Regions from separate parts of the Sodalis sp. RH24 genome, predicted to be linked through region 2. Evidence: riboswitches for the same ligand, from Rfam matches in the RefSeq annotation. Region 2 holds a riboswitch; each other region holds the start of a gene.
What was found. A riboswitch is a leader RNA that binds a small molecule or an ion and turns the genes downstream of it on or off. The one in region 2 is predicted to bind thiamine pyrophosphate.
Positions count from the first base shown of each region.

Region 1 (9,929 bases), 1.8 Mb from region 2:
AAAGAGATCATGGATTTGACGGCCTGATCCGTTCCGCCGGGGGCGCATCCGGTGTCCCCGTTGCGATGAATTAACCCTGCCTGTTATCGGTTTTTGCTGATCTTTTCCCCGCCAGGGGCTAAAATCCCGTGCTGCACTGCCCCCGCAGGGGCAGCCTGACTTGACATCAGACGAGATTTATCATGTTTACTCCGGAATTACTCTCACCCGCCGGTTCGTTAAAAAATATGCGTTACGCTTTTGCCTACGGCGCCGACGCGGTCTATGCCGGCCAGCCGCGCTATAGCCTGCGGGTACGCAATAACGAATTCAATCACGAAAACCTGTCCGCGGGCATTCAGGAAGCCCATAGCCTGGGTAAGAAATTCTATGTGGTGGTGAATATCGCCCCGCACAACGCCAAGCTGAAAACCTTTATCCGCGATCTCACGCCGGTGGTCGAGATGGGTCCCGACGCGCTGATCATGTCCGATCCCGGCCTGATTATGCTGGTGCGCCAGGCGTTTCCGGCCATACCCATCCATCTGTCGGTCCAGGCCAACGCGGTAAACTGGGCAACGGTAAAATTCTGGCAGCAGGCCGGACTGACCCGGGTGATCCTTTCCCGGGAACTGTCGCTGGAGGAGATTGCGGAAATCCGGGCGCAGGTACCGGAAATCGAGCTGGAAGTGTTTGTCCACGGCGCCCTGTGCATGGCCTATTCCGGCCGCTGCCTGCTGTCGGGATACCTCAATAAGCGCGACCCCAACCAGGGCGCCTGCACCAATGCCTGTCGCTGGGAATATAACGTGCAGGAGGGCAAGGAAGACGAGGTAGGCAATATCGTTCATCAGCATGAGCCGATCGCCGTTACCCAGGTTGAGCCGACGCTCGGCATTGGCGCGCCGACCGGCAAGGTGTTCATGCTGGAAGAGGCCCAGCGCCCCGGCGAATATATGAGCGCGTTCGAGGATGAACACGGCACCTATATCATGAATTCAAAGGATCTGCGCGCCGTCGCGCACGTGGAACGCCTGACGGCGATGGGCGTGCATTCCCTGAAAATAGAAGGCCGCACCAAATCTTTTTATTATTGCGCGCGCACCGCCCAGGTCTATCGCCGGGCGATTGACGACGCCGTAGCCGGCAAGCCGTTTGACGTCTCCCTGCTCAAAACGCTTGAGGGCCTGGCGCACCGGGGTTATACCGAAGGCTTCCTGCGCCGCCATGTCCATGAGGATCAGCAGAATTACGATTACGGTTATTCTGTTTCAGACCGCCAGCAGTTCGTCGGCGAATTTACCGGCGCCCGGCGCGACGGGCTGGCCGAAGTGGACGTGAAAAACAAATTCTCCCGCGGCGACAGCGTGGAACTGATGACCCCACAAGGCAATATCAGCTTTACCCTGGAACGCATCGTCACCGGCAAAGGCGCCGACGCCGACGTGGCGCCGGGCAACGGCCATAGGGTCTACCTGCCGATCCCGGAGGCTATCGACGTGCGCTTCGCCATATTGTTGCGAAACCTGCCGGGCACCACCACGCGTAATCCGCACGGCAGCATCGCGGCGGCGGACAGCACCGCGGGCTGATCGTTCAACGAAATTCAGCATTGGTCATCCGGAAATTAGAATTGGGTCACAATACGTACCGGGGGCAAAGCGTATAATGCGCTTGCTGAATCAAAATGCAAAACAATGACCCAGCCTCACCAGGAACCACCTCTTTCGCCAGCTCATCCTCCCTTGAGCTGGCTTTTTATTTGGCGAAAAGCCCCTTCATGACGCATTATCATTTCTGTATGAAAACCCCTACTTCAAGGAAAGGCATTGATGCAATCAGCCATGGCAACCACTCCCGCCTCACTGCTTATCGTGAACGGCAAAAGCGCGGGTAACGAAGAGCTCAGACTGGCGGTGGAGCAGCAACGCGAAGCCGGTTTTCCGCTGCACGTGCGCGTTACCTGGGAGCATGGAGACGCGCAGCGCTACGTCGAGGAAGCCGTTCGCCTGCGGGTGGACACGGTCATCGCCGGCGGCGGCGACGGCACCATTAACGAAATCGCCAGCGCCCTGGCGCTGCTGCCGGCGGCGCGCCGCCCTTGCCTGGGTATCCTGCCGCTGGGCACCGCCAACGATTTTGCCCTCAGCTGCGCCATTCCCCAGGAGCTGGATAAAGCGCTGATGCTGGCCATTAACGGCAAGGCGGTGGATATCGACATCGCCCAGGTTAATCACGATCGTTATTTCATCAATATGGCCACCGGCGGCTTCGGCACCCGCATCACCGCCGAGACGCCGGCCAAGCTGAAATCCGCCCTGGGCGGCGCGTCCTATTTTATCCATGGCCTGCTGCGCATGGATACCCTGAAAGCCGACAGCTGCGCAATCCGCGGCCCGGGCTTTAACTGGGCGGGCGAGGCGCTGGTTATCGGTATCGGCAACGGCCGCCAGGCCGGCGGCGGGCAGGCGCTTTGCCCGGACGCGCTGATCAACGACGGCCTGCTGCAGCTGCGCGTTTTCGCCTCGGAGGCGCTGCTGCCGATCCTCCTCAACAGCCTGACCAGCGATGAGCAAAACCCCCATGTCATCGCCGCTTCTCTGCCCTGGCTTGAAATCGAGGCGCCGCATGAGGTCACCTTCAACCTCGACGGTGAGCCGCTGAAGGGAAAAAAATTCCTGATTACCATCTTGCCGGCGGCGCTGGCATGCCGTCTGCCGCCCCTTTGTCCGCTGCTGGCCTAGGGGAACCGGCCATGTCGCCGCCAGTGATTTGATCTTACGCACATTTTCGACAGTCCGGGACGACACGCGCAAGAATTTGTATAACAACTTAGGGTAATCTATAGGCTATGTAGCTGTTTCAGGAAGTTATCATGCAAGCATTTTCACCCGCCCTGCCCGCGCCGCAAACGCTTTACTACAGCGCCGGGGAAGCCCATCCCCTGGAGACGCTGACGGAAAAAAGCCTGTGCGACATGGTCGAGGATATGAAAGTCACCCAGAGTGACAAAGAACATTATATTACCGGCTGGATGGGGCCCCACAGCGTGGTGGTTATCCATAACTACCGCGAAAAGCGCGGCACCTCCAACGGTTTTGTGTTGACCAAAGAGAACCAGTACCGGCTCAGCGTGCAATCCATTGAGTTCCGCATCCCGAAATTAATCCTTTGGCTGTCGCTGCGCCGCAATCCGCGCACCATGACGCTGATTACCTACAATACGCTGGGCGATATGGTCAGCCCGCTGATGCAGTTTCGCAATATGACCGATAAGCCTGTCAAGCGCATGCTGGAGCAGGACTGGCAGGCGCTTAACGACTATATCGGCATGGCCTGCTGGCAGTTGGAAAACGGCAATCCGCTGTGGCATCAGTTGCTGCAGACGTTAACGCCCGACACGCTATCAGGCTTGATCAACGCGCCGGTGTTCAGCGAAAAACGACTGCAAAAAGACGGCGAGTACGAAGGTTTCTGGGCCGGGAATGTCTTTATCGGCCGCTGTCTCGGCCCTTATCCGGCGCTGCAATTATTATGGCGCGATGAAGACAACCAGATGCAGCCGGGGTATATCTATACGGCGGTACCGGAATACCGGGGCGGCACTCCCCTGCCGTCATTGCGCATCCGCCCGCACCGCGGCGAGAACAGTTATTTGCTCAACGCCTTCGACGCCCGACATCTGCACGACGCCCGCTCGCTGCTTAACTTTGCCCAGGGCATTCTCACCGGAATGTCACCACCACTGGTGGAAATGATGGACCGGCCCGATCCCCTGCCCGACCTGTAGATCATCCGCATGCAGCAGCGCCTGCTGCAGCCAGGCTTTGGCCGCCGCGAGCGTTTGCGCCCAGTCGTCATGCAGCGGACGCAGGGCCGCCAGCGCGGCGGAGAGCGTGCAACCGGTGCCATGGGTATGCCGGGTGTTCACCCTGACGGCGTCGAAACGCCGTTCGTCCGTGGCGGTGATAAGCCAGTCGGGACTGGAGTCGCCATGCAGGTGGCCGCCCTTCATCACCACCGCCTGGCAGCCGTAGGCCAGGAGTTCCCGGCCCTGCCGGCGCATTTCCTCCTCGCTGGCGGCGGCGCGGCAGCCCAGCAGCGCCGCCGCTTCCGGCAAATTAGGGGTGATGATGGACGCCAGCGGCAATAAGACATCCCGCACGGCGCTCACGGCATCCGGCGACAGCAGGAAATCGCCGCTTTTCGCCACCATCACGGTATCGAGCACCACATAGGGTATGGGATATTGCCGCAGTTTTGCCGCCACCGTCCGCACGATGTCCGCCTGCCCGAGCATGCCGATTTTAGCGCTGTCGATACGCAGGTCACCGAGCACGGAATCCAGCTGGGCGGCGACGAATTCAGCGCTGATAGGATAGATGGACTGCACGCCGCGGGTATTTTGCGCCACCAGCGCGGTGATGACCGTGGCGCCATAGGCGCCAAGCGCCGAGAAGGTTTTTAAATCAGCCTGGATACCGGCGCCGCCGCTGGGATCGGTGCCGGCGATACTGAGCAGGTTATGGCAGCGCTTCATGGTATATCCTCCTCCTGCAGGCCGTACAGCCGGTCGAGGAAGCCGACGGCAAAGCTGCCCGGACCCGCCGCGTCCCGGGCGGTTAACCGCCCGGCCAGCGCCATGATCCTGCAGGCGGCGGCCAGATGCTGCAACCGATCGCCCGGCAGGGCGCAAAACGCCGCCGCCACGGCCGATAAGGCGCAGCCAGTACCGGTGACGCGCGTCATCATGGCGTCGCCGTCGGTCACGGACCAGACCCGATCGCCGTCGGTGATAAAGTCCACCCGGCCGGTAACCGCGACCAGGGTGCCATAGTCCGCGGCCAGCCGGCGGGCAAAAGGCAGGGCGAGGCGGGAGTCGTCGGCGCTGTCCACGCCGCGGCCCAGGGCCGGCTGCCCGGCCAGCGCCAGGATTTCCGAGGCATTGGCGCGAATGGCGGCGGGTTTTAACGGCAATACGCCCCGGGCGAATTCAGTACGGAAGGTTAATGCGCCCACGGCCACCGGATCCAGCACCCATGGCGTGCCGGCCTGATTGGCCGACGTAATGGCGGCCATCATCGCCTCGGCCCGCGGCGCGGTCAGCGTGCCGATATTCACCAGCAGCGCATCGGCCATGGCGGCGAACTGAACCGCCTCACAGGGTTCGATCACCATGGCCGGGGCGGCGCCGACGGCCAGGAGCGCATTGGCGGTAAACGCCTGTACCACGTCATTGGTCATACAATGGACTAATGGCTTGCGCTGGCGCAGCAGGGTAAGGGAAGACGCGGCGGCTAAGCCGGGCAGTTCGGCAGGTTCGGTAATCATAGCGCTCCCAGCCGGCGCTGAGGAAGACGGACCCGGCGGGACAACAGGCCGTGACTTCCCTACGCTGGCATTATCCAGATCAGGTCATACGGGTAAAATCTCAGTCCGGCGCACAGCGGCGGACACCCCGAGTCAAGTGGCATGATTATCCGGCGGGCGGGAGAAAAGATCAATGGTGAGTTTGCCGGCGGAGCCTGGTCCCTCCGCCGGCGTCGATCTCATAAACACAATTATCAGCAGACTTAATAATAAGGCGATGATCAGGGCCGCTGGGGACTGACCAACATCCGGCCGTAACAAGCGTCCCCGCAGAATTGCGCACCCGTGGCGCCGGTGGACGTCAACCACCACTGCGCACTCTCCCCGGCCCCCTCCAGGCGGGCAAATCCCGCCTCGGCCAGCGCGCTCAACCGCCCGGCCAGCCAGAGATCGTCTTTTATCGGCGGGGAAAAGCGCCAACGGGGCTCAGCATGACAAAACATTGGCTTATTATTCATGAGATCGATTAAAATTATTTTATGGAGATGCTCAGAGGAATATGCCGTTAATGAAAACAAAGCTAATAAATTAAAAAGACAGAATCTAATCATGCCTACCTTCAACAGCCAGAAGAATCACCGGGCAATGATAGCATCAAATTTCTCGCGGCAACGCCTGCATCTTAAACACTATATAAATGATTGCAAATATATTGGCAACGCTGTCCATTTTAAGCCGACAGCATAATAAAACTCCCACAGATGGACAGGGTTGTGATCACGTTGCGCGAAATGATAAATGGATAGTTAACCAAATAATTTAAGTTCCGTGGCCCGGCTGATGGCATGTTTTGCATTCGTAACGCCTAGCTTATCAATAATATTTCTGATATGAAATTTTACCGTTCCCTCGCGTATTGCCAGGATGGTCGCGACCTCGCCATAGGTTTTTCCGACACTGGCCCAGAATAATACTTCTTTTTCCCGGGGAGACAGCGCCTGGACGTGTGATCTCTCGCCATGGGACGTGGCGTTGGGCAACGTATTTTGCATAAAGTTCAATACCTTATCATGAGTGCTAATCAGCAGCATCTGCAGTCTTTCTTTGTTTTGCTCAATAAAATGATAAAAGTCCTCCTTTCCCTGGCGGTTGCTGATGCTTAATGTAGCCAGGTTGTTATCGCAATCATGCAACGTAAAAGTGTAGCCGCTGTCAAGCCGGTAATATTTTGACAGCCTGAAAAAGCTATGCTCTTGTATTATCGACGGATTATCAGGCCAAAAAAAAGGGGTGAATTTCCGGCAGGCGATGAGCATCACCGGGTCGATTTTTTGATAACCGTAACTGCGGTATTGATTCAGCCAGCCGCTGGGGTAGTCGGATATTATATAGGCTGGGAAGTTATCGCTTTTATTCATCATAAAGTAGGCAAAACAGAACGCGTTGGCGTTCTTGAATATCTGCTGAAGATAAAGTTTGATTTCTATTTTCATCGTTTGGATAAAGAAATCTTGATTATTCTCTAAGGGTTTTTCCATAAAATATGCCTGCCATATTAACTAACACTCATCATTTATTATCCATAAGGGGTAATAAAGAGCAGTTTCAACATGTAATACCGGTGGGATTTTGGATAATATAAGAGGCAGGCTATGGATGCAACCTCTAACAGTTTTATCAATCATTGCGGCGTTAATGACTGCCGCCCAGGGCTTGCGCCACCCTCATACCGGTGTTTAAGACGGTGTATCCTCAGCGGCATCCCGCGTTTATATTAATCTAGTTTAAGCTTCAGCTAGATGCGACCGGATAATAATCGCGATCGCCTGCCGGCGGACCGCACCGCGCCGGCACCGCATCCTTTACCGCCTGGAAATAATAAGCACAATATTATTTATTCCATCTATAAGTTAAACTTGATACTGAGAAGGTAACAAATCAATAAGTTAACTAAGGTTTAAGATGAAAAAAGAGGATGTGGTTGTCAGGGATTACCGGGAAGCGGATCGTCCTTTTCTGCGTACTCTCTATCTGTCGGCACGCAAGACCGGCTGGACCTGGCTTGATAACCGTCAGTGGCGGCTGGAGGATTTTGACGGCGCCACGTTCGATGAAAAGATCATCGTCGCCGAAATACAGGGCCATATTGCCGGTTTTGCCTCGCTTTGGCTGCCGGACAGCTTTTTGCATAATTTGTTTGTCGATCCTGCCTGGCAGCGCCGCGGGGTAGCCACCGCGCTGCTGACGGCGTGCTATCCGCTCTGCCGCGGCACCATGGCGCTTAAATGCCTGCAGGAGAATGTGGGTGCGCAGCAATTCTATCTGCGTCACGGCTGGACGATTATCTCATCCGGTGTTTCCGAGCACGGCAAATATTATCTGATGCACCGCAGGATCCGGCAGCAGTAGCCAGGCGCGCCCGCGCCGCGTTTTCGTGGCCGCTGCCCCCGTCTTGGGGTTACAGGACGATGCGCGGGCGTCTGTTGCCGTGACGATTTATTCTTCTGTGCGGCTTTTCCTGGCGGCCATGTATGTGCATAATACACATATTATCCATTTGAACCCGGTTGCCATCGGGGATGGCCGGATTCGCGCCCAGGGGTGAAACGGAATGAAAGCAGCGATCGTAACAACGGCGGGCCAGCCCCCCGTCTACGGAGACTTCAGTGAACCAGCGCCCGCGCCGGGCAAAAGCCTGATCCGCGTCAGCGCGTCGTCGCTGAGCCACATCACCAGGAATCGCGCGTCGGGCGCGCATTACAGCGCCGACAGCGCGCTGCCGTTTATTCCCGGCATCGATGGCACCGGCATCACGCAAGACGGCCGGCGCGTCTATTTTCTGTTGCCGGTGCAGCCTTACGGCGCCATGGCCGAGCAATGCCTGGTGGACGCGGGCCATTGCATCGCCCTGCCGGACGACCTGGACGAGGTTTCCGCCGCCGCCATGGCCATACCGGGCATGTCGTCATGGGCGGCCCTGGTGGAACGCGCCCGGCTGCGCGGGGGTGAAACGGTGCTGATTAACGGCGCCGCCGGCACGTCCGGCCGCCTGGCAATCCAGATTGCCCGGCATCTCGGCGCCGGGAAAATCATTGCGACGGGACGCCGGACCGCATCGTTCGGCGATCTCCGCCGTCTTGGCGCCGACGTGACGATTCCGCTGGTCCAGAATTTGAACGCCCAGGAGCAGGCCTTTACGCACGAATTTCGCCAGGGCGTCGATATCGTGCTGGATTATTTATGGGGGGTTAGCGCGCAAACGCTGGCCATCGCCGCCGCCAAGGCCGGTCCTGAGGGCGTACCGATTCGTTTTGTGCAAATCGGCTCGTTAAGCGGGGCCGATATCACCCTGCCGGGGGCGGCGTTGCGGTCGTCCGCATTGCAGCTGATGGGCAGCGGCATCGGCAGCGTGCCGTTTCCGCGCATGCTGGCGGCCATCCAGGGCGTGCTGGCGGCGGCCCCGGAGGCCGGTTTTGCCATCGCGGCGCAATCCATGCCGCTGGCGGAGGTCGCGCGGGCCTGGGCCGCTGATAACGACGGCGCGCGCATCGTATTGCGGCCCTGAAAGCCCGTTCAGGGTCATTGCCGAACCTGTTAGTCGATATACCCGTATAACGTCACTACTTTACCCCTACGGCCGGAAAGCCGATAGTAGCTCTTCGCCCATACCTCTCTGGAGAAGCTATCATGCGTGTCTTTGTTACCGGCGCTACGGGGTTTATCGGCTCCGCCATTGTCAGGGAACTGATCGCCGCCGGCCATCAGGTGCTCGGTCTCGCCCGCTCGGAGGCCTCCGCCGGGTCGCTTATCGCCGCCGGCGCCCAGGCGCATCGCGGCAGCCTGGAAGATCTGGACAGCCTGCGCGCCGGGGCGTCCCTGTCCGACGGCGTCATTCATACCGCCTTTATCCACGACTTCACCAAAATGAAGGAAAATTGCGTGATAGACCGGCGCGCCATCGAGGCGCTCGGCGCCGCGGTCTCCGGCAGTGGCCGCCCCCTGGTGGTCACCTCCGCCACCGGGCTGATGTCGCTCGGCCGTAGCGCCACCGAGGACGATGTCCCGGCGGCCGGCCCCGATGCGATACCCCGGGTCGCCTCGGATAACGCGGTGGCCGCGCTGGCGGCGCAGGGCGTGCGCGTCTCGCTGGTACGCCTGCCGCCTTCGGTCCATGGTGAGGGCGATCATGGCTTTGTGCCGCTGCTGATCGGCATCGCGCGCGAACGGGGCGTTTCAGCGTATGTGGACGAGGGCCTTAATCTTTGGCCCGCCGTGCACCGGCTCGACGCGGCGCGTTTGTTCCGGCTGGTGCTTGAACAAGGCGCTGCGGGCGCCCGCTATCATGCCGTCGCAGAAGAAGGGGTGCCGTTTCGCGCGATCGCCGAGGTTATCGGCCGCCGCCTGGGCCTGCCGGTCGTCGCCAAGACCGCCGGTGAAGCCGCCGCACACTTCGGTTGGTTCGCGCACTTCGCCGCGCTTAACAGCCCGGCCCTGAGCCGGCAGACCCGCGAACAGCTGGGCTGGCGGCCGGAGCAGCCTGGACTGATTGCCGATCTCGACCACCCACGCTATTTTTCCTGACCGGCACGGCGGTTTTCGGCCGGTGATCAGGAAGAAGCCGGTATGTTTTGGGCTTCGCC
Region 1 covers NZ_CP178729.1:5,055,852-5,065,780, reverse strand. The annotation lists gene ACL2XG_RS23045 (YegP family protein) at 1-27, shown strand, start outside; gene yegQ (tRNA 5-hydroxyuridine modification protein YegQ) at 183-1,571, shown strand; gene yegS (lipid kinase YegS) at 1,824-2,723, shown strand; gene ACL2XG_RS23030 (hypothetical protein) at 2,855-3,769, shown strand; gene thiD (bifunctional hydroxymethylpyrimidine kinase/phosphomethylpyrimidine kinase) at 3,716-4,519, opposite strand; gene thiM (hydroxyethylthiazole kinase) at 4,516-5,310, opposite strand; TPP riboswitch at 5,350-5,450, opposite strand; gene ACL2XG_RS23015 (hypothetical protein) at 5,571-5,792, opposite strand; gene ACL2XG_RS23010 (helix-turn-helix transcriptional regulator) at 6,096-6,827, opposite strand; gene ACL2XG_RS23005 (N-acetyltransferase family protein) at 7,252-7,698, shown strand; gene ACL2XG_RS23000 (quinone oxidoreductase family protein) at 7,901-8,854, shown strand; gene ACL2XG_RS22995 (SDR family oxidoreductase) at 8,977-9,870, shown strand; gene ACL2XG_RS22990 (TetR/AcrR family transcriptional regulator) at 9,897-9,929, opposite strand, start outside.
Region 1: another riboswitch for thiamine pyrophosphate. It lies ahead of thiM (hydroxyethylthiazole kinase); the one in region 2 lies ahead of thiC (phosphomethylpyrimidine synthase ThiC).

Region 2 (9,929 bases):
GCGCTGGTCGCCTTCGCCCAAAGCCACGCCATCGGCCTGACCATCGTCGGCCCCGAAGCGCCGCTGGTGATGGGCGTGGTGGATGCGTTCCGCTCAGCCGGCCTGCCGGTATTCGGCCCGACCAAAGCGGCGGCGCAGTTGGAAGGCTCGAAGGCGTTTACCAAGGATTTCCTGGCCCGCCACCATATCCCCAGCGCGGAATACGGTAACTTTACCGATATCGACCAGGCGCTGGCCTACGTGCGCAGCAAAGGCGCGCCCATTGTTATCAAAGCGGACGGCCTGGCCGCCGGCAAAGGCGTGATCGTGGCTATGACGCTTGCGCAAGCGGAAGCGGCCATTGAGGATATGCTGGCCGGTAACGCCTTCGGCGATGCCGGGCACCGCATCGTGGTGGAGGAATTCCTGGAAGGCGAGGAAGCCAGCTTTATCGTGATGGTGGACGGCGATCATGTCGTGCCGATGGCCACCAGCCAGGACCATAAACGGGTCGGCGACGGCGATACCGGTCCCAACACGGGCGGCATGGGGGCATATTCCCCCGCCCCGGTGGTTACGGATGAAATCCACCAGCGTGTTATGGATCAGGTTATCTGGCCGACGGTGCGCGGCATGGCGTCGGAAGGGAATATCTATACCGGCTTTTTATATGCCGGACTGATGATCAACGCTGATGGCCAGCCAAAGGTGATTGAATTTAACTGCCGCTTCGGCGATCCGGAAACCCAGCCCATCATGCTGCGCATGCGTTCCGATCTGGTGGCGCTGTGCCTGGCGGCCACCGAAGGGCATCTGGATCGGGAAAGCTCGTTATGGGATGAACGACCGGCCCTGGGTGTGGTCCTGGCCGCCGGCGGCTATCCGGGGGATTACCGCACCGGGGACGAAATCAGCGGCCTGCCGACGGCTGAGACAGCAGGCGAAAAAGTCTTTCATGCCGGCACCTGTCTGGCGGACGGTAAGGTACTGACGCAGGGAGGGCGGGTTTTGTGCGTTACCGCGCTGGGCGAAACGGTGGCGGATGCTCAGGCCAGGGCCTATCGCGCGGCGAAGTCTATTCGCTGGCAGGACAGTTTCTGCCGGTCGGATATCGGCTATCGCGCGATCCAACGCGAGCAATAATCCTGTCATCATCTGGTGTCGCGCATTCATGACGTTGGGCAATGCGCGGCGCCCTGTCGATGTTGGCTTGCAGGCGGGTGACTACAACTCGCTTTTTTTAGGTTGCCAGTGGCAGAAGTCTTCATTGGCGACCAGTAACAGCTGCGTCCCTTCCGGTGCCTCCAGCCAGGCGATGCCCAGTTGTCCGGTGGAATGTTGGGCGCGCGCCGCAATCCACGAGGCCGAGCGCTGGTCAAAATCAGGCCGCGCCGTTTTGCCGTCGCAGGTGGCTATCACGCCGTCGCGCCATATCCCCTGCATCAGCTTTACCTGTCCGGCACGTAGCGTGCTGCTGACATCCAGCAGTCGCCTGGCTTCAAACTGATACAACGCCAGTTCGTCATCACTGAGTTTTTCACGCAGCCCATCGCGCTGACGCTGCATATAGCTGGGATTACCCTGATCGTCAAAGCGGATTTGCACGGTTTGCGGATGTGCGCCGTTTTGCGTCCGGTTAATCTGGCGCACGTCGTCATGGAGGAATTGATAGCGGGTAATGATGGTATTTTCGCCCTGATAGGGGCTGTAGACGCTGACGATATTGACCGTTTGCTGTGCCGCGTCGTCTTTACGCCATAAGCGCATGGCGCCCCGATCGGCGACATAACCGCTGGCGGTGAACGCAGGCGGCGCCTTGGAATGCGAACCGCATGCCGTGAGGAGACAGGCCAGCAGCCCGAGCCAACCGCACCGGCGCAAAAACAAAAGGGGCACGGTTGCCCCTATGCTTAATCTTTTCACCAACACACGGTGGTTACTTAACAGCGTCTTTCAGAGCCTTGCCAGAAACAAATGCCGGAACATTGGCCGCGGCGATTTTGATTTCTTTACCGGTCTGAGGATTACGGCCAGTGCGTTCGTTGCGATGATTAATTTTGAAAGTACCGAAACCAACCAATTGTACTGCATCACCCTCTTTAAGAGACTCGGTAATTGCTGCCAAAGTGGATTCCAGAGCCGACTTCGCCTGCGCCTTCGAAAGATCGGCCTTATCAGCAATTACATCAATCAGTTGAGTCTTGTTCATATGTTATCCTTACAGTGTGTTTATCGCTTGCTAAGCATCGAGTACGACGGATAAGCCGGAATACGGCACTCTCCTGCAAACACGCACCGATAGCCACTTTTTTTATGCCCCCCCAAATGTAGACCAGACGGGGTGCAGATGTGAAGTATTAAGACATGGCAAAACAGGTCTTAAATCACGTTTTATTGCCTTATTGCTGTAAAATTATTCCAATATTGCTAATTCCGGCTTCGCGCAGGTCTGCGCGCAGCCCTTTGATCAATTCTACGTCGCGGTTTTCACAATTAGCTAACAGGCGAAAAATTTCCCACTGAATGTCCCATTCCTCTTCAATCGAGGGCAGGGCATTCAGCTCCTCTTCGGTCATTTCCCGCTCCGCATGGGTCATTTCCAGCATGGCCACGGTGCGGATAGAGGTTTCGCTGACGGTGACGGCATGCTCCAGCGTTTCACCGCTCAGCCGCGAGTGCAATAATTCACTCAGGGCCACACAGGCATCAATCGCCGGATAAACGCCGTAAAAATCGTAATCATCCGCTGCGGGAATGCATTCTTCCAGCTTTTCCAATTGTAAATCAAAATTGACCTTAGCATCTTTAACAACCTGTGTCTCCCAAACCAGGTCGAGAATACGCCGGTAGACGGCAGGGTCGCCAAAGCCGGTCTGTACGCAGAACAGTTGATAATTGGGGTACATCCGTTCACACAGCGACGCCATAAAAATGACGTGCTGCCAGGCTTCCTGCTTTTCCAGACGTAAATGTATCGGGTTACGTAACATCGCGCTATTCCATTACTCTTAATCTGCGTCGCAGTGTACCTGAAATTAGCCGGTTACCCTATTCCAGGTCGAAAAAGTCCGGTTCGCCGCGCCCCTGCTCCCACTGTTTAAACGCGGTGCGATTAGAGGCCACCGCATCCGCCCAGCGGGTAGGCTCCGGCAAGCGGTAGCCGCGCATGCATTGTTGTACCCAATACAGGGCAGTGTCCATGCCGACGCGATGGCCGGTGGAGATGAATAAAGGATTGCAGCGGATCTTGCTGCGCCATACCCAGGCAAGCTGTTCGCCTTTATCCATCAGCGGCGCCCTGGCGCCCGCCTCATCGCTCAAGGGCTCAAACCGGCCGCACAGCCGGCGCTTAGCCACGCCGATAGTCGGCTGGTCGACCAACAGGCCAAAATGGCTGGCGACGCCCAGACGGCGCGGGTGGGAAATACCATGGCCATCGACGAACAGCAAATCCGGCCGCTGATTCAGCTGTTCCCAGGCGGCCAGCAGGGCGGGATACTCGCGAAACGACAAAAAACCCGGAATATAAGGCATGGTGGTCGTTACACGGGCAATGCGGTATTCGATAAGCTCCAGCGACGGAAAACGCAGCAGCGCGATAGCCGCGCGGGTAACGTCGCCCCCCTGTTCGAACCCCACATCGGCGCCGGCGATTATCGCGGGCGTGGAAAAAGCGAAATCGTCATGGCGTATGACCCTACTGGCGGTGGCGACCTGCTCGGCGCGCAATGCTGTTATATCCATGTTTTTTCCACCTTTTTCACCAGTCTTTACAGATGATAGGGGCGCGACAGGCGATGCACCGCCTCAACAAAAATGCCCGCATGTGCCGGCGGCACGTCCTGATGGATACCGTGCCCCAGATTGCAGACATGCCCCTCACCCCGGCCGAAACCGGCCAGAATGGACTCCACTTCCTGTTCAATACGCGCCGGCGGCGCGTACAACACCGAAGGATCCATATTGCCCTGCAGCGCGACCTTATCGCCCACGCGACGGCGCGCCGCCTGAATATCGGTGCTCCAGTCCAGGCCCAGCGCATCGCAACCGGTTTGCGCCATGGCTTCAAGCCATTGGCCTCCGCCTTTGGTAAACAGCGTTACCGGCACCCGGCGGCCTTCATGCTCCCGCTGCAGGCCGTCGATGATTTTTTGCATGTAATCAAGGGAAAACTCAAGATAGCCGCTGCCGGTCAGCACGCCGCCCCAGGTATCAAAGATCATCACCGACTGCGCCCCGGCGCGAATCTGGGCGTTCAGGTACAGCGTTACGCTCGCCGCCAGCTTATCGAGCAATAAATGCAGCGTCTGCGGCTCGGCGTACATCATTTGTTTGATTTTAGTGAAGACTTTGCTGGTGCCGCCTTCAACCATATAGGTGGCCAGGGTCCAGGGACTGCCGGAGAAGCCAATCAGCGGCACTTCTCCGCGCAGGTTGCGCCGGATGGTACGTACGGCGTCCATCACATACCCCAGCTCCACCTCCGGATCCGGTATCGGCAACTGCTCCACGTCGGCTTTACAGGTAATCGGACGGGCAAAGCACGGCCCCTCCCCCTGTTCAAAATACAATTCCAGTCCCATGGCGTCGGGAACCGTCAGGATATCCGAAAACAGGATCGCGGCATCAAGCGGAAAACGACGCAACGGCTGCAAGGTCACTTCACAGGCCAGTTCGGCATTCCTGCACAGTGACATAAAATCACCGGCCTCGGCGCGGGTGGCTTTATATTCCGGCAGATAACGCCCGGCCTGGCGCATCATCCATACGGGCGTGACATCAACAGGCTGGCGCAGCAGGGCGCGCAGATAGCGGTCGTTCTTCAGTTCATGCATACAGGATTCCCTTGCAGTTATGAATGGAGTGTAGCATGCGGGCCGTCATTTTCCCGATCGGCGCGGCAGAGCGCGACCGTGTCCTCAATTAAGCGCCTGGCCACGGTGCCGGGCGGCGGCAGCAGGGGCAGCGCGTCATAACGGTACCAGCCGGCATCAAGGATTTCATTATGATCGGGGGTGATTTCGCCGCCGGCGTACTCCGCCATAAACGCCATCATCAGCGAATGCGGGAAAGGCCAGGGCTGCGAGGTGACATAACGGACGTTTTTCACCTTAATCCGCGTCTCCTCCATGACCTCGCGGGCCACGGTCTGCTCCAGGGTTTCCCCCACCTCGGCAAAACCGGCCAGCACCGTGTAAATGCCGCCGCGATGGCGGGTATGCTGGGCCAGCAGGATATCGTCGCCGCGGCGGATCGCCACGATAATACAGGGCGCGATTTGCGGATAATACCGTTCATGGCAATGATCGCACAGGCAGGCCCATTCCCGGTTACTGACGCGCATCTCATGGCCGCAGTAGCCGCAATAGCGATGGGAACGATAAAACTCCGCCAGTTGCACGCCCCGGCCCGCCAGTTGGAACAAGCCTGGGTCGCTATCGATGATCTGGCGCACCGAGCCCATATCCCGGGGCATGGCGTGGCGTACCAGCCAGGCGGGCGACCCCTCCCATTCGCCGATAAGCGTCGCTGTCAATCCTTGAAGTGACCAGGCCGATGCCGTTCCAAATGGCAGTTCCCCCTTGGGTAACCACAATTTGCTGTCCTGGCTGACGATCCACCAGCCATTTTCGCTACCGTTGAGTTCTTGTTCCATTTTAGTTGCACTACCTCTTATTCACTGGCAAGCTAGAAATTAGCTTTAATTGATGAGTAACGCAGCGTTACTTTATTACATCGGAGTCAATCATGCTAAACCAGCTGGACATTCTGGCTCAACGCGTTGGCGGCAGTAACGAACTGATCGATCAGTGGATACTGGCCCGCAGGAAGTTGCTCATTGCGTATTACCATCTCATCGGTCTTAAGCCCAATAAAGAAAAGCATACTCCCCTGGACGAAAACGCGCTGGACGACTTTTGCCATAAACTGGTGGACTACCTTTCCGCCGGCCATTTCCATATCTACGATCGTATCGTTCAGGACGCGGACGATACCAGCAGCAGCAAAAGAATCATCAGTACCCAGTTGTATCCGGCGTTGCAGGAAAATACCAAACAAATCATGGCATTTTATGATAGCCAATTGGAAACGGCCATCGATCATGATAACTGTATGGAGTTCCAACAGGCGCTTTCCGGCGTGGGCGAGGCCCTGGCCACGCGTTTTGCCCTGGAGGACAAACTGATCCAGCAGGCGCTGGAATATAAAGCGGACTACCTGGCCTCGGTGCCGGCCGCCAATAATCCGGACGTATCGCGTCTGGCGTAATTTTGCGGTAAGCAGTAAGTCGTAACCGGTCCTTCACGGGCCGCTATATCTTGTCGGAGTGCCTAGCGCGTACATTACGCCAGGCTGAGACCGTTAATTCGGGATCCGCGGAACCTGATCGGGTTAATACCTGCGAAGGGAACAAGAGTAAAGCAACGCTTTGATTTATAGTCTATTTTTCTAAATTCAAAGCCCGGCCTCATTACTCCCGTAGCGCTCCTGACAAGCAATTTTCCCGTTTATTGTGAGGAATTGCTATGTCGTTATCCAAAACCACCCCTTCCCGCCGTGAGCAGCGCGCCCAGGCGCAGGAATTCATCCATCGTCTGAAAGGCGAAGCCTTCCCCAACTCCCGGCGTATTTATCTCCAGGGCAACAGCGCCGACATCCGGGTGCCGATGCGGGAGATCGCGCTTAGCCCCACGCTTATCGGCGGCAACGGCAAAACGCCGCGCTACGAAGAAAACGAGCCGGTGCCGGTATACGACACCGCCGGACCCTATGGCGATCCGGCGACAGAGATAGACGTGCGCGCCGGCCTTCACCGCCTGCGTTCGGGCTGGATTGAACAGCGCGGGGACAGCGAGGCGTTGAACAGCCTAAGCTCGCGTTATACCGGCGAACGCCGGGCCGACGAGGGCCTGGATGAGGTTCGTTTCGCCCCCAGCCATACGCCGCGGCGCGCCAAACCCGGCCGGCGCGTCACGCAATTGCATTATGCCCGCGCCGGCGTCATTACGCCGGAAATGGAGTTTATCGCCCTGCGGGAAAATATGGGCCGCGAACGCATCCGCGGCGACGTATTGCTGCAACAGCATCCCGGCCAGAGCTTCGGCGCGCATTTGCCGCCGGATATTACCCCGGAGTTCGTGCGCCGGGAAGTGGCCGACGGTCGTGCCATTATCCCCGCCAATATCAACCATCCGGAGTCGGAGCCGATGATTATCGGCCGCAATTTCCTGGTCAAGGTCAACGCCAATATCGGCAACTCGGCCGTCAGTTCATCCATTGAGGAAGAGGTCGAGAAGCTGGTCTGGGCGACCCGTTGGGGAGCGGATACGGTGATGGACCTGTCCACCGGCCGCTATATCCATGAAACCCGCGAGTGGATCCTGCGCAACAGTCCGGTGCCCATCGGCACGGTGCCCATCTACCAGGCGCTGGAAAAAGTCAACGGCGTGGCGGAAAACCTGACCTGGGAATGCTTTCGCGACACCTTGCTCGAGCAGGCGGAACAGGGCGTGGACTATTTTACCATCCATGCCGGCGTGCTGTTGCGTTACGTGCCGATGACCGCCAAACGGTTGACCGGCATCGTGTCGCGCGGCGGATCCATTATGGCCAAATGGTGCCTGTCGCATCACCAGGAAAGCTTCCTCTATGAGCATTTTCGCGATATTTGCCAGATTTGCGCCGACTACGACGTCTCATTATCCCTCGGGGACGGCCTGCGTCCCGGCTCCATCCATGATGCCAACGACGAAGCGCAGTTTGCCGAACTCTATACCCTGGGCGAATTGACCAAAGTTGCCTGGGAGTACGACGTGCAGGTGATGATCGAAGGCCCTGGCCATGTTCCCATGCAGATGATCCGGCGCAACATGACCGAACAGCTGGAGCATTGCCACGAAGCGCCGTTTTATACCCTGGGGCCGCTGACCACCGATATCGCGCCGGGTTACGACCATTTTACCTCCGGCATCGGCGCCGCGCTTATCGGCTGGTTCGGCTGTGCGATGCTGTGCTACGTCACGCCGAAAGAGCATCTGGGCCTGCCGAACAAAGAAGATGTTAAGCAGGGGCTTATTACCTATAAAATCGCCGCTCACGCCGCCGATCTGGCCAAAGGCCATCCCGGGGCGCAAATACGCGATAACGCCATGTCCAAGGCACGCTTTGAATTCCGTTGGGAGGACCAGTTTAATCTGGCCCTGGATCCGGCCACCGCCCGCGCCTATCACGATGAAACGCTGCCGCAGGAATCCGGCAAAGTAGCCCATTTTTGCTCCATGTGCGGTCCGAAATTCTGCTCGATGAAAATCTCCCAGGAGGTCAGGGATTATGCCGCCGCCCAGGCGATTGAGGTACGGGAAAGCGGCATGGCGGAGATGTCGTCGGCGTTTCGCGCCAGCGGCGGGGAAATCTATCTTGCGCCTGAGGATACGGGGGTGGCGAAATGATCGCGCCCGACGCGCCCTTTGCGGCGACCGAGCCCAGGCTCGGGCTCTATCCGGTAGTGGATTCGCTGGCATGGCTGGTCCGGCTGCTGGACGCCGGCGTCGCCACGCTGCAGTTGCGCATCAAGGACCAGCCGGAAGACCGGGTCGAACCGGATATCGAGGCCGCGATTTTGCTGGGACGGAAATACCGCGCCCGGATTTTCATCAACGATTATTGGCGGCTGGCGGTTAAACACGGCGCCTATGGCGTGCACCTGGGACAAGAGGATTTGGCTACGGCGGATTTGGCCGTCATCCAGCGCGCCGGATTGCGACTCGGTCTTTCCACCCACGACGATAGCGAACTGGCCCGCGCTTTGGCGCTACAGCCATCCTATATCGCGCTCGGCCATATCTTCCCTACCCAGACCAAAGCCATGCCGTCACAGCCGCAGGGCCTGGCGGAACTGAAACGCCTGGTGGCCGGCATGCCCGGCATCTCCACCGTGGCCATCGGCGGTATTGGTATCGATCGGGTGGACGACGTGCTGCGCTGCGGCGTCGGCAGCATCGCGGTGGTCAGCGCCATCACCAAGGCCGCCGACTGGCGGCAGGCGACCGCCACGTTATTGCGGAAAATCGAAGGCCGGGAGGTGCGCAATGCTTAGCGACCAGGCTTTTTTGCGCTACAGCCGCCAATTGCTGCTGGAGGAGATAGGCCCCGGAGGCCAGGAGCATCTGAGCGCAGCAACCGTGCTGATCGCCGGACTGGGCGGCCTGGGTTCGCCGGCGGCGCTCTATCTTGCCGCCGCCGGGGTCGGCACGCTGCTGCTGGCCGACGACGATAAACTGGACGTGAGCAATCTCCAGCGCCAAATCCTTTATCGCACCGGGGATATCGCCCGGCCCAAGGCGGCGGCGGCGCTACGGCAGCTGCAGGCGCTTAATCCCCTGGGCCATTATGTCGCGCTGAGCCGGCGCCTGGCCGGGGATGACCTCGATCAGGCGGTGGCGCTGGCCGATATGGTACTGGACTGCAGTGATAATATGCAGACCCGTCACGACATCAATGCCGCCTGTATCCGCCGGGGGAAAACCCTGGTCAGCGCCAGCGCGGTGGGGTTCAGCGGTCAGTTGCTGGTGCTGCGGCCGCCCTACCGGCACGGCTGTTATGCCTGCCTGTTTCCCGACGCCGTCGAGCCGCGGCGTAATTGCCGCACCGCGGGCGTGCTCGGGCCGTTGGTCGGCATCATGGGCGCCATGCAGGCCCTGGAGACGATCAAAATCCTGTGCGGCATGCCGTCTACGCTGGACGGCCAGCTGCGGCTGTTCGACGGCAAGTCGATGAACTGGCGCACCCTGCGCCTGTCCCGCGCGGCCGGCTGTCCGGTGTGCGCCGCGGCGGTTCAGCGGGAAGAGGCGCTATGAACATTACCCTTAACGATACCCCCGTCGCGCTTTCAGGCACGCCCTCGCTGCTGGACATGCTGGAGCTGCTCGGCCACCCGCCCGAGGGCAGCG
Region 2 covers NZ_CP178729.1:3,300,976-3,310,904, forward strand. The annotation lists gene purD (phosphoribosylamine--glycine ligase) at 1-1,122, shown strand, start outside; gene ACL2XG_RS14985 (DUF1481 domain-containing protein) at 1,204-1,875, opposite strand; gene hupA (nucleoid-associated protein HU-alpha) at 1,916-2,188, opposite strand; gene ACL2XG_RS14995 (YjaG family protein) at 2,379-2,969, opposite strand; gene nfi (deoxyribonuclease V) at 3,028-3,723, opposite strand; gene hemE (uroporphyrinogen decarboxylase) at 3,750-4,814, opposite strand; gene nudC (NAD(+) diphosphatase) at 4,832-5,635, opposite strand; gene rsd (sigma D regulator) at 5,728-6,249, shown strand; TPP riboswitch at 6,294-6,407, shown strand; gene thiC (phosphomethylpyrimidine synthase ThiC) at 6,507-8,429, shown strand; gene thiE (thiamine phosphate synthase) at 8,426-9,076, shown strand; gene ACL2XG_RS15030 (HesA/MoeB/ThiF family protein) at 9,069-9,836, shown strand; gene thiS (sulfur carrier protein ThiS) at 9,833-9,929, shown strand, end outside.

Region 3 (9,929 bases), 800 kb from region 2:
GACCATAATGTCTCCACCCAAACCAGGGACATTAACGCCAGCGGCGAGATGGCCCGTATCCAGATGCAGGAACTGATAAAAAACTGCGCGGAATTCGGCGTCCAGCTGTATGACCTGAACCATCCCTACCAGGGCATCGTACATGTGATCGGTCCCGAGCAGGGCATGACGCTGCCGGGCATGACCATCGTCTGCGGCGATTCCCATACCGCCACCCACGGCGCCTTCGGCGCGCTGGCCTTCGGCATCGGCACCTCGGAAGTGGAGCACGTGCTGGCCACCCAGACCCTGAAACAGGGCCGGGCCAAGACCATGAAGATTGAGGTTACCGGCCGCGCCGCCCCCGGCATTACCGCCAAGGATATCGTGCTGGCGGTCATCGGTAAAACCGGCTCCGCCGGCGGTACCGGCCATGTGGTGGAATTCTGCGGCGAGGCGATCACCTCCCTGAGCATGGAAGGCCGCATGACGCTGTGCAATATGGCGATAGAAATGGGCGCCAAGGCCGGTCTGGTGGCGCCGGACGACACGACTTACGCCTATCTGCAGGGCCGCCAGTTCGCGCCGAAAAGCGATAACTGGCTGCAGGCGGTCGCCTACTGGAATACCCTGAAGTCCGACGACGACGCGGTCTTCGATAGCGTGGTCACCCTGCGCGCCGACGATATCGCTCCGCAGGTCACCTGGGGTACCAATCCGGGTCAGGTGATTGCCATTAACCAGATAATCCCGTCGCCCGACTCGTTCAGCGATCCGGCGGAACGCAACTCCGCCGCCAAGGCGCTGGCTTATATGGATTTGCAGCCCGGCATCCGCCTGACCGACGTGGCTATCGATAAAGTGTTTATCGGTTCCTGCACCAACTCGCGCATCGAGGATTTACGCGCGGCCGCCGCCGTAGCCAAGGGGCGCCGCGTCGCCACCGGCGTACAGGCCATCGTGGTGCCGGGTTCCGGACCGGTCAAGGCCCAGGCGGAAGCCGAAGGCCTGGACAAAATCTTTTTGGACGCCGGCTTTGAATGGCGTTTACCCGGCTGCTCCATGTGCCTGGCCATGAATAACGATCGTCTTAACCCAGGCGAGCGTTGCGCATCCACCAGCAATCGTAATTTCGAAGGGCGCCAGGGTCGCGGCGGCAGAACTCATCTGGTCAGTCCGGCCATGGCGGCGGCGGCGGCGGTTACCGGTCATTTTGCCGACATTCGCGAATTGAATTAAGGAGACAGTTTTATGGCAAAATTTACCCAACATACCGGGCTGGTGGCGCCGTTGGATGCCGCTAACGTGGATACCGACGCCATTATTCCGAAACAGTTTTTACAAAAGGTCACCCGCACCGGTTTCGGCCAGCATCTGTTTAACGACTGGCGTTTTCTCGACGACGCCGGCAAGGTGCCCAATCCCGACTTTGTGCTGAATAAACCGCGCTTTCGCGGCGCCAGCATTTTACTGGCGCGGGAAAACTTCGGCTGCGGCTCGTCGCGTGAACATGCGCCTTGGGCGTTGGCCGATTACGGCTTTCAGGCGATCATCGCGCCAAGCTTTGCCGATATTTTTTACGGCAACAGCTTTAACAGCCAACTGCTGCCCATTACGTTGTCGCCGCAGCAGGTGGATGAACTGTTCCTCCTGGTCGCGGCCAATGAAGGCATCACCTTCACGGTGGATTTGGAACACCAGCGGGTCATTGCCGGCGAGAAGAGCTATCCGTTCGAGATCGATGCGTTTCGCAAGCATTGCATGATCAACGGGCTGGACAGTATCGGACTGACGTTGCAGCATGAAGGCGCGATTGCGGATTATGAGGCGAGCCAGCCGGCGTTTTTGCACTAAGTGTCGATTGCTGGCGACGGCGTGGGTACGCTGGGAGCAGGTTTCTCTTGCCGCTAGCAGCGGCGTTCCCTGTTGCCTAGTGCAGGCAAGCGACAAGAGGGATGCTAGCCCATCCCTCTTGACTCCCGGGCTTCCGGCAGATCGTGCGCCGCTGCGCGGTCCCTAACGTCACAATATCCCGTCTTATGGACCGCACGGGACGCGCTCCCGGCGCGACCCTTAGCTTTCGCCGCTCCCGGCGGCTCATCCAGCCGGGCATTGTGCCGCCAGCGCACTTTATGCCGGTACAACGTCAAAACCAACGTCTGTAATTAAAAAGTCTTTATTTGAACGCCGGGAATTTGTACGCCGGTAACTTAAATGCCGGGAATTTGTACGCCGGTAACTTAAATGCCTGGAATGTGAACGCCGGTGATAAGGGGAGCGGCCCTTTGGCCGGCATTGAGCGCGCTGACGGAGCCGGTTCCACCGGCACGAGCCGCAGGACGCGGCGAGAGGCCCGTTCGCGCCGGGAGCGCGTACGGGCCGGTGCGAAAAGGTGGATCCGGCGCAGGAAGGTACCGCTTGCGGCGCGCGATCTGCCGGGAGCGCGGGGTCAAGGGGATGGCGCGACTGCCATCCCCTTGTCGCTTGCCAGCGCCCGGCTCAACATATAAAACCAAACTTACGGCAAGCGAAAATACCGCAGGACTTTTATATCACCCCCCGCCACGAGACATCACATCCACTCCCGGTATTCTTCCTCGGACTGGGAGTCTATATGCCATTGGGTTACCTGTAACAACAGCGCCATACGCTGTCCGCTGCGGCCCCTGTCGGGACGGATCACGCCGCGCCCGCAAATGGCGGTAAAATAATGCTGATAAAACCGGCGCAAATTGGCTATTTTCATCGTTACAATCCCTATTCTGCCCTTTCGACACGACCAGTATCGGCTTAAGATACCGGAAGAAAAACAGATGACTTTTTAAGGAGTGTTCCTCTTTTATGTCCTCGCCACGCCTGCAGCAACAATTTATCCGCCTGTGGCAAAGCTGCCAGGGCAAGACACAGGAAACCACCCTGAACGAACTGGCGCAGGCGCTGAGCTGTACGCGCCGGCATGTGCGTACGCTGCTGAAAACCATGCAGGAAATGGGCTGGCTGCAGTGGCAGGCGACAGCCGGGCGCGGCAAGCGCTCGCAGCTGACCTTTCACTATACCGGCCTGGCGTTGCAACAGCAGCGGGCGGAGGATCTGCTGGAGCAGGATCGCATCGAGCAGTTGGTCCAACTGGTGGGCGATAAGGACAGGGTACGCCAGATGCTGCTTTCCCATCTGGGCCGCAGCTTCCGCCAGGGCAAGCACATATTGCGGGTACTGTATTATCGCCCGCTGCTGAACCTGCTGCCCGGCAGCCCTTTGCGGCGTTCTGAGAACCACATCGTGCGGCAGATTTTCAGCGGCCTGACCAAAATAAATGAGGAAAATGGGGAACTGGAAGCGGACCTCGCCCATCATTGGCAGCAAATTTCGCCGTTGTTATGGCGCTTTTACCTGCGTCCGGCGATCCATTTTCATCATGGGCGGGAACTGACGCCGCAGGATGTGTGCAGCTCGCTGCTGCGCCTGCGGGGAAATCCGCTGTTTTGCCATATAAAAGCTGTCTCGTCCGCCATCCCCAATACCGTTGATGTCGCCCTGACCGCCGCGGACGACTGGCTGCCCTGGCTATTGGGCAGCGTGCCGGCCATGATTTTGCCGCAGGAATGGGAGACGATGCCGGACTTCGTCCGCCGTCCCGTCGGCACCGGACCCTATGCGGTGATCGACAACCGGGAAAGCTTATTGAAGATTCGCGCCTTTGATGATTATTTCGGCTATCGCGCACTGATTGATGAAGTGAATATCTGGATCTTGCCGGAACTCACCGCCGAGCTGAGCTATTCCGGCGTCCAGCTCCAGGCGGATAACAGCACCCCGGGTCAATTGGAAACCCGGCTGGAGGAAGGCTGCTATTTCCTGCTGTTTGATGCCCGTTCGCCGCTGATGCAAAACGATGATACCCGCCGCTGGCTGAGTGAAAATATCGATCCCATCGCCATGCTGACCGAGGCGGGATCGGCCTACCAGCATTACTGGTCGCCGGCCTACGGTATCCTGCCGCGCTGGCGCCATAGCCGGGTCGCGCAACCGCGGCCAAGGCCCGCGGAGCTGCGCAGCATCACCCTGACGGTTTATCGCGCCCATTCGGAATTCGATGATCTTTGCCGCGCGCTCGGTGCGGTGCTGGCCCGGCAGGACATCGCGCTGGTGATCAATACCGTGGATTATGCCGCCTGGCATAACGGTGAGGCCGAGAGCGATTTATGGCTCGGCAGCGCTAATTTTTACCTGCCGCTGGATTATTCCCTGTTCGCCAGCTTTTACGAGATGCCGCTGATGCATCATTGCCTGCCGGCCGACCTTAACGACGCGCTGGAGAAATGGCGCGGCAAGGGCCTGTCCATGGCGCAATGGTGCCAATCGCTTATCACCGGCCATCGCCTGCACCCGCTGTTCCATCATTGGCTGATTCTACAGGGCCAGCGCAGCATGCGCGGGGTCAGGATGAATACGCTGGGATGGTTTGATTTCAAATCCGCCTGGTTCGCCCCGCCGGACCCGCAAGACCCGCAAGACACATAAGACACGTAAGACAGGCTGTTAAGCCAGGGATAAAACCATTACACTTGCATCTGTTCTCAACGGGGTGCGAAGCGTCCGGCATAGCGTTAGCCGGCGCGCAAGCTGAGAGTATACCCGTCGAACCTGATCCGGCTAATACCGGCGAAGGGATTTGAGAGTGCGTCCCGCTGCCGCCTCAAACGCCTTTGCCGCCTTTTTTTTCCAGGAGCGCAAAGTGTTGAAAAAATGGTTACCCTGCCTGCTATTGCTCGCCGCCGCCCCGGCGTTGGCAAAACCCGTCCTGACGGTTTATACCTATGATTCCTTTGCCTCCGAATGGGGCCCGGGGCCGGCGATAAAAACCGCCTTTGAAAAAGACTGTGGCTGCGAGCTGAAATATGTCGTGCAGGAAGATGGCGTCGCCCTGCTCAACCGTCTGCGCATCGAAGGCAAGAACAGCGACGCGGATGTGGTGCTGGGCCTGGATAACAACCTGCTTAAGCCCGCGCAGGATACGCATCTCTTTACGGCGCATAACGTCGATACCGCTCATCTGATCTTGCCGCAGGCGTGGCATGATCCCATCTTCCTGCCTTTTGATTACGGGTATTTTGCGTTTGTCTATGACAAGAACAAGCTGAAAAATCCGCCCAAAAGCCTGCATGAGCTGATAGACGGGCCGCAGGCGCTGAAAATCATTTACGAAGATCCGCGCACCAGTACCCCGGGACTGGGCTTATTGCTCTGGGTGCAGCAGGTATATGGCGATAAAGCGCCCCAGGCCTGGCAACGGCTGGCGAAAAAAACCGTTACCGTGCCCAAGGGCTGGAGCGAAGCCTATGGCTTATTCCTGAAAGGAGAAGCGGACATGGTGCTCAGCTATACCACGTCGCCGGCCTATCATATCAACGAGGAAAAGAAGGATAACTATGCGGCGGCGACCTTCAGCGAAGGCCACTATCTCCAGGTCGAGGTGGCCGGACAATTAGCCGCCAGTAAAAATCCGCAGTTGGCGCAGCAGTTTATGCGTTTTGTCGTTTCCCCGGCTTTCCAGCAGACCATTCCCACAGGCAACTGGATGTATCCGGTGATCAAAACCGCGCTGCCGGCCGGCTTTGACGTATTGCCGGCCAAGACGCTGAATTTCAGCGCGGATGACGTGGCGGCCAAACGCGGCGCGTGGACCCAGGATTGGTTGCGTTCCGTCAGCCAATGATGCCTGGCCGATGATACCGCGCTGGTTATGGCCGGGACTGCTGGCCGCGCTGATGCTGACGGCCGTGGCCCTGACGGCGGTCGGCGCCTTGTGGCTGAACGCGCCGACGCTCCAATGGCGCGACGTGCTGTCGGACAGCTATCTGTGGCATGTCCTGCGTTTTACCTTTTGGCAGGCGCTGCTGTCGGCGCTGCTATCGGTGCTGCCCGCCGTTTTTTTGGCGCGGGCGCTTTACCGCCGGCGGTTTCCGGGACGCCTGCTGTTGCTGCGCTTTTGCGCCATGACGCTGGTGCTGCCGGTGCTGGTGGCCGTGTTCGGCATCCTGAGCGTGTATGGTCGCCACGGCTGGCTGGCGCAGCTATGCCTCTGGCTGCATATTCCCTACGGTTTTTCACCCTACGGCCTGCGGGGGATCCTGCTGGCCCATGTATTTTTTAACCTGCCGTTGGCCACCCGCCTGTTGTTGCAGGCGCTGGAAGGCATTCCGGTGGAGCAGCGCCAGCTGGCCGCGCAGCTGGACATGGCGGGCTGGCATTTCTTCCGCATTCTTGAGTGGCCTTATCTGCGCCGTCAACTGCTGCCTGCGGCGGCGCTGATATTTATGCTGTGTTTCGCCAGTTTTGCCACGGTGCTGTCGCTGGGCGGCGGACCGCGGGCGACCACCATTGAGCTGGCGATTTACCAGGCCTTAAGCTATGACTACGATCCCGGCCGCGCGGCGCTGCTGGCCCTGGTGCAAATGATCTGTTGCCTGGGGCTGGTCTTGTCCAGCCAAGGGCTGACCCGCGCGTTTCCCGTCGGCGCGACGCATTTTTCCCAGTGGCGCAATCCCGGCGATAATCTGGCGCGCCGTTTGACCGACGCGCTGGTTATTGTCCTGGCGCTGGCGCTGCTGGCGCCGCCCCTGCTGGCCGTGGTGGCCGGCGGTGTCAATACGGGCATGGCGCGGGTCCTGTCGCAGCCGGCGCTGTGGTCGGCATTACTGACGTCGCTGCGCATTGCCCTGGGCGCGGGCCTGCTGTGCGTGGCGCTAACGCTGATGCTGCTATGGAGCAGCCGCGAGCTGAGGCTGCGTCAACGTCCCTGGTCCGCGCAGCTGCTCGATCTTAGCGGCATGCTGATCCTGGCGATGCCGGGCATTGTGCTGGCCACGGGTTTCTTCCTGATCGCCACCCATACCCTGGGATTGCCCCGTTCCCCCTATGCATTGGTCATACTGACCAATGCGCTGATGGCCATTCCCTACGCCCTGAAAATTCTGGAAACGCCGATGCTGGACCTGGCGGAAAGGTATTATCGTTTATGCCTGTCCCTGGATATGCGCGGCCTGACGCGGCTACATTGGGTGGAATGGCGCGCGCTGCGCCAGCCGATTGGCCGCGCCATGGCATTCGCCTCTATCCTGTCGCTGGGTGATTTTGGCGTGGTAGCGTTGTTCGGCAATGAACATTTCCGGACCCTGCCGCTCTATCTTTACCAGCAAATCGGCGCTTATCGCAGCGAGGACGGGGCCGTTACCGCGCTGTTCCTATTGGCGCTGTGCTTTTTACTATTTACGCTAATCGAGAAACTCACGGGGCTGCATGATAAGACTGGATAAAGCGACCTATCTTTACCAACATTTGCCGATGCGTTTTGACCTGCGGCTGGCGGCGGGAGAAAAGGTCGCCGTCCTGGGCCCCAGCGGCGCCGGCAAAAGCACCCTGCTCAACCTGATAGCCGGTTTTCTGCCCCTGCACAGCGGCAGCCTGTGGTTAAACGGCCAGGATCACAGTGCCACCCCGCCCGCCCGGCGCCCCGTCTCCATGCTGTTCCAGGAGCATAACCTGTTCGCTCACCTGACGGTGGCGGAAAACATCGGCCTTGGGCTGCATCCGGGGTTGGCGTTGACTCCGGCGCAACGGGAAGCGTTAAATGCGGTGGCGGCACAGGTAGGGCTGGAGAAACTGCTGGACCGCCTGCCGGGGCAACTGTCCGGCGGGCAACGGCAGCGGGCGGCCCTGGCGCGTTGTCTGGTGCGCGACCGCCCCATCCTGCTGCTTGATGAGCCGTTTTCCGCGCTCGACCCCGCCTTGCGTGTCGATATGCTGCAACGGGTGGACGACGTGTGCGCCAGCCGCGGCCTGACCCTGTTAATGGTATCGCACAACCTGGATGACGCCGTGCGCATCGCGCCGCGCACCCTGCTGATTGTCGATGGCCGCATTTATTACGACGGCCCGACCGCGCGCCTGGCGAGCGGCGAAGCCGGCGAAGCCGCCGTCCTGGGTATTGCGCCGCACGCGCCGGACCCGAGCCCGCGGTTGGCCGGAGAGGATTAACATCACCGATGCCCGGCGCCGCATAATGACGCGATGGCTTCTCGTGCTGGAATAAGATCGCGGCAAATAGCCAAAAATAGCATTCTTGAGCCGATTCACATTTTGCCAAATAAATTGTTACTATTATGAGATAGAATTAAATGCCGCCTGGAAATGCCGCAGAGCATCCATTGGTAAGGGCTTATTGTTGCACCCCAGTGGTTACAGGCATCGGCAGTAATAGCATTTTAATTATGTTGTACTAATGAACGTATTTGTAAACAGCTTATCGTCAATGCTGGGGAAACTCATATATAAAATAATCAAGATACGGCAGAAAAGCGTCATGCGTTTTCGCATGCCGCCTGGTAATGCCCGCAATTTACGAGTAGTGATTTTTATCGCCAGCGTTTCAGCCCGCCTATAAGGGAGTTGGGATGCTGGCCTTTCACGCCAAAAAGCCGCCATCCGGCCCCATCCCGGTATCACCCCACTGAATACCCCGCGCACAACATCATGATTATATTGTCAAACATATTACACCACCCCCCATTACGTTTTACAACCACTGCTGTTACGTCCCTCCGCGGCGGAAGAAAAACCGGCCTGCGCTTTTGCTGGTCGCCGTTTTTTCGCCACACATAAGCTTTTTTTTATTATTATCCATGTTTTTTTCTTTGAATTTAATGAAAAATAAGAAATTACTTATAAATAGCATTTTAAAGTTAAGATAATTTAACATTAGAATAAATATTGACTTGCTTCACACTATTATTTGAGAATGTTGTTTGATTTATTGCAATTAGAGTTTATATTAAATAAAAATCATATATAAAAATCACTTATTAAACATCCACTTCGATTATTGTATATTGAGTACAATCTGCATTAAGTTTTAAAGAATCTTATTTAACACAGCTGAATTTAACTTTACGCGACAGTAGGTCATGCACCCTGCGCAAGAAGGGACAATAGTGACTGTCATCTTTTTCTCATTAAAAATTTATGCAAACCATTAATTTAAACATCAGGAGAAACTGAATCACCGCGGCAGCAATGCCTTTGTGCAAATTTTACTTCTTATCAGACCAAACATCATAAATGACGGGATGATTCGTCAACCGTCAAATACGATTTTATTATCGGGGGTTAACTATAATGAGTGACAAAATTCTTAAAAAAATTGACTTCTTTGCCCAGCAGGGCGTCAAATACACTAACATCGTGTTTCAACTTAAACGAAACAATGCCGGCGCGTATTACTTTTCAGAAGCGCAAAAAATTGAGCACGAGCTCAAATTTAACTTTGAAACCATGGGAGTTTCCCCTTTATTTGACATATCCGGCAGTCCCCGTGATGATGCGGCCAAAGAAATGAATAAAACATTTGGCTTGGATCGCTATTTCAAAATCAAATTTTTTAATGAGAATGTCAACGCTGTTGAATATATTAATGAAATACTTCATGCCATTGCGCTATTCAGCTCAGTCGAGACGGTTTATCCCACTACCGAACCCGTATCGCTACGGGGCGCAAGAAGTTATAACGCTCTTCACACCGAGCAACCCACCCTTGATGATGAGCCCAAAACGCTTAACGGCGTGGAAAATTATAACTTCGTCCCTTTACAATATTATCTTTGGCCTGCCCGGCATTGTTTCAATAGCTTCAGGCTCGGCGGTGTCGACGGCACCGCCGGTCTAAGTTACGCCGGGGGCAGGGGCGAAAATGTCACCATCATTACCAACGAGCCTGATGCCTGGTTCACCGGTCATAATAACCTTCCTCCGGAGCGCGCTATTGTCGAAGGCGCCGTCACCGTCGGCTGCGACAATACCGCGTCCGTGGGAGTGATGGCGGGGCTGGAGCTGGGGTATGGCATTATGGGGATCGCCAGCCGGGCTAAGGTGGGTTATGCCGCCCGGGGCCTGCA
Region 3 covers NZ_CP178729.1:2,505,169-2,515,097, forward strand. The annotation lists gene leuC (3-isopropylmalate dehydratase large subunit) at 1-1,218, shown strand, start outside; gene leuD (3-isopropylmalate dehydratase small subunit) at 1,231-1,833, shown strand; gene sgrT (glucose uptake inhibitor SgrT) at 2,552-2,725, opposite strand; gene sgrR (HTH-type transcriptional regulator SgrR) at 2,821-4,500, shown strand; TPP riboswitch at 4,551-4,668, shown strand; gene thiB (thiamine ABC transporter substrate binding subunit) at 4,715-5,695, shown strand; gene thiP (thiamine/thiamine pyrophosphate ABC transporter permease ThiP) at 5,706-7,295, shown strand; gene thiQ (thiamine ABC transporter ATP-binding protein ThiQ) at 7,279-8,016, shown strand; gene ACL2XG_RS11535 (S8 family serine peptidase) at 9,154-9,929, shown strand, end outside.
Region 3: another riboswitch for thiamine pyrophosphate. It lies ahead of thiB (thiamine ABC transporter substrate binding subunit); the one in region 2 lies ahead of thiC (phosphomethylpyrimidine synthase ThiC).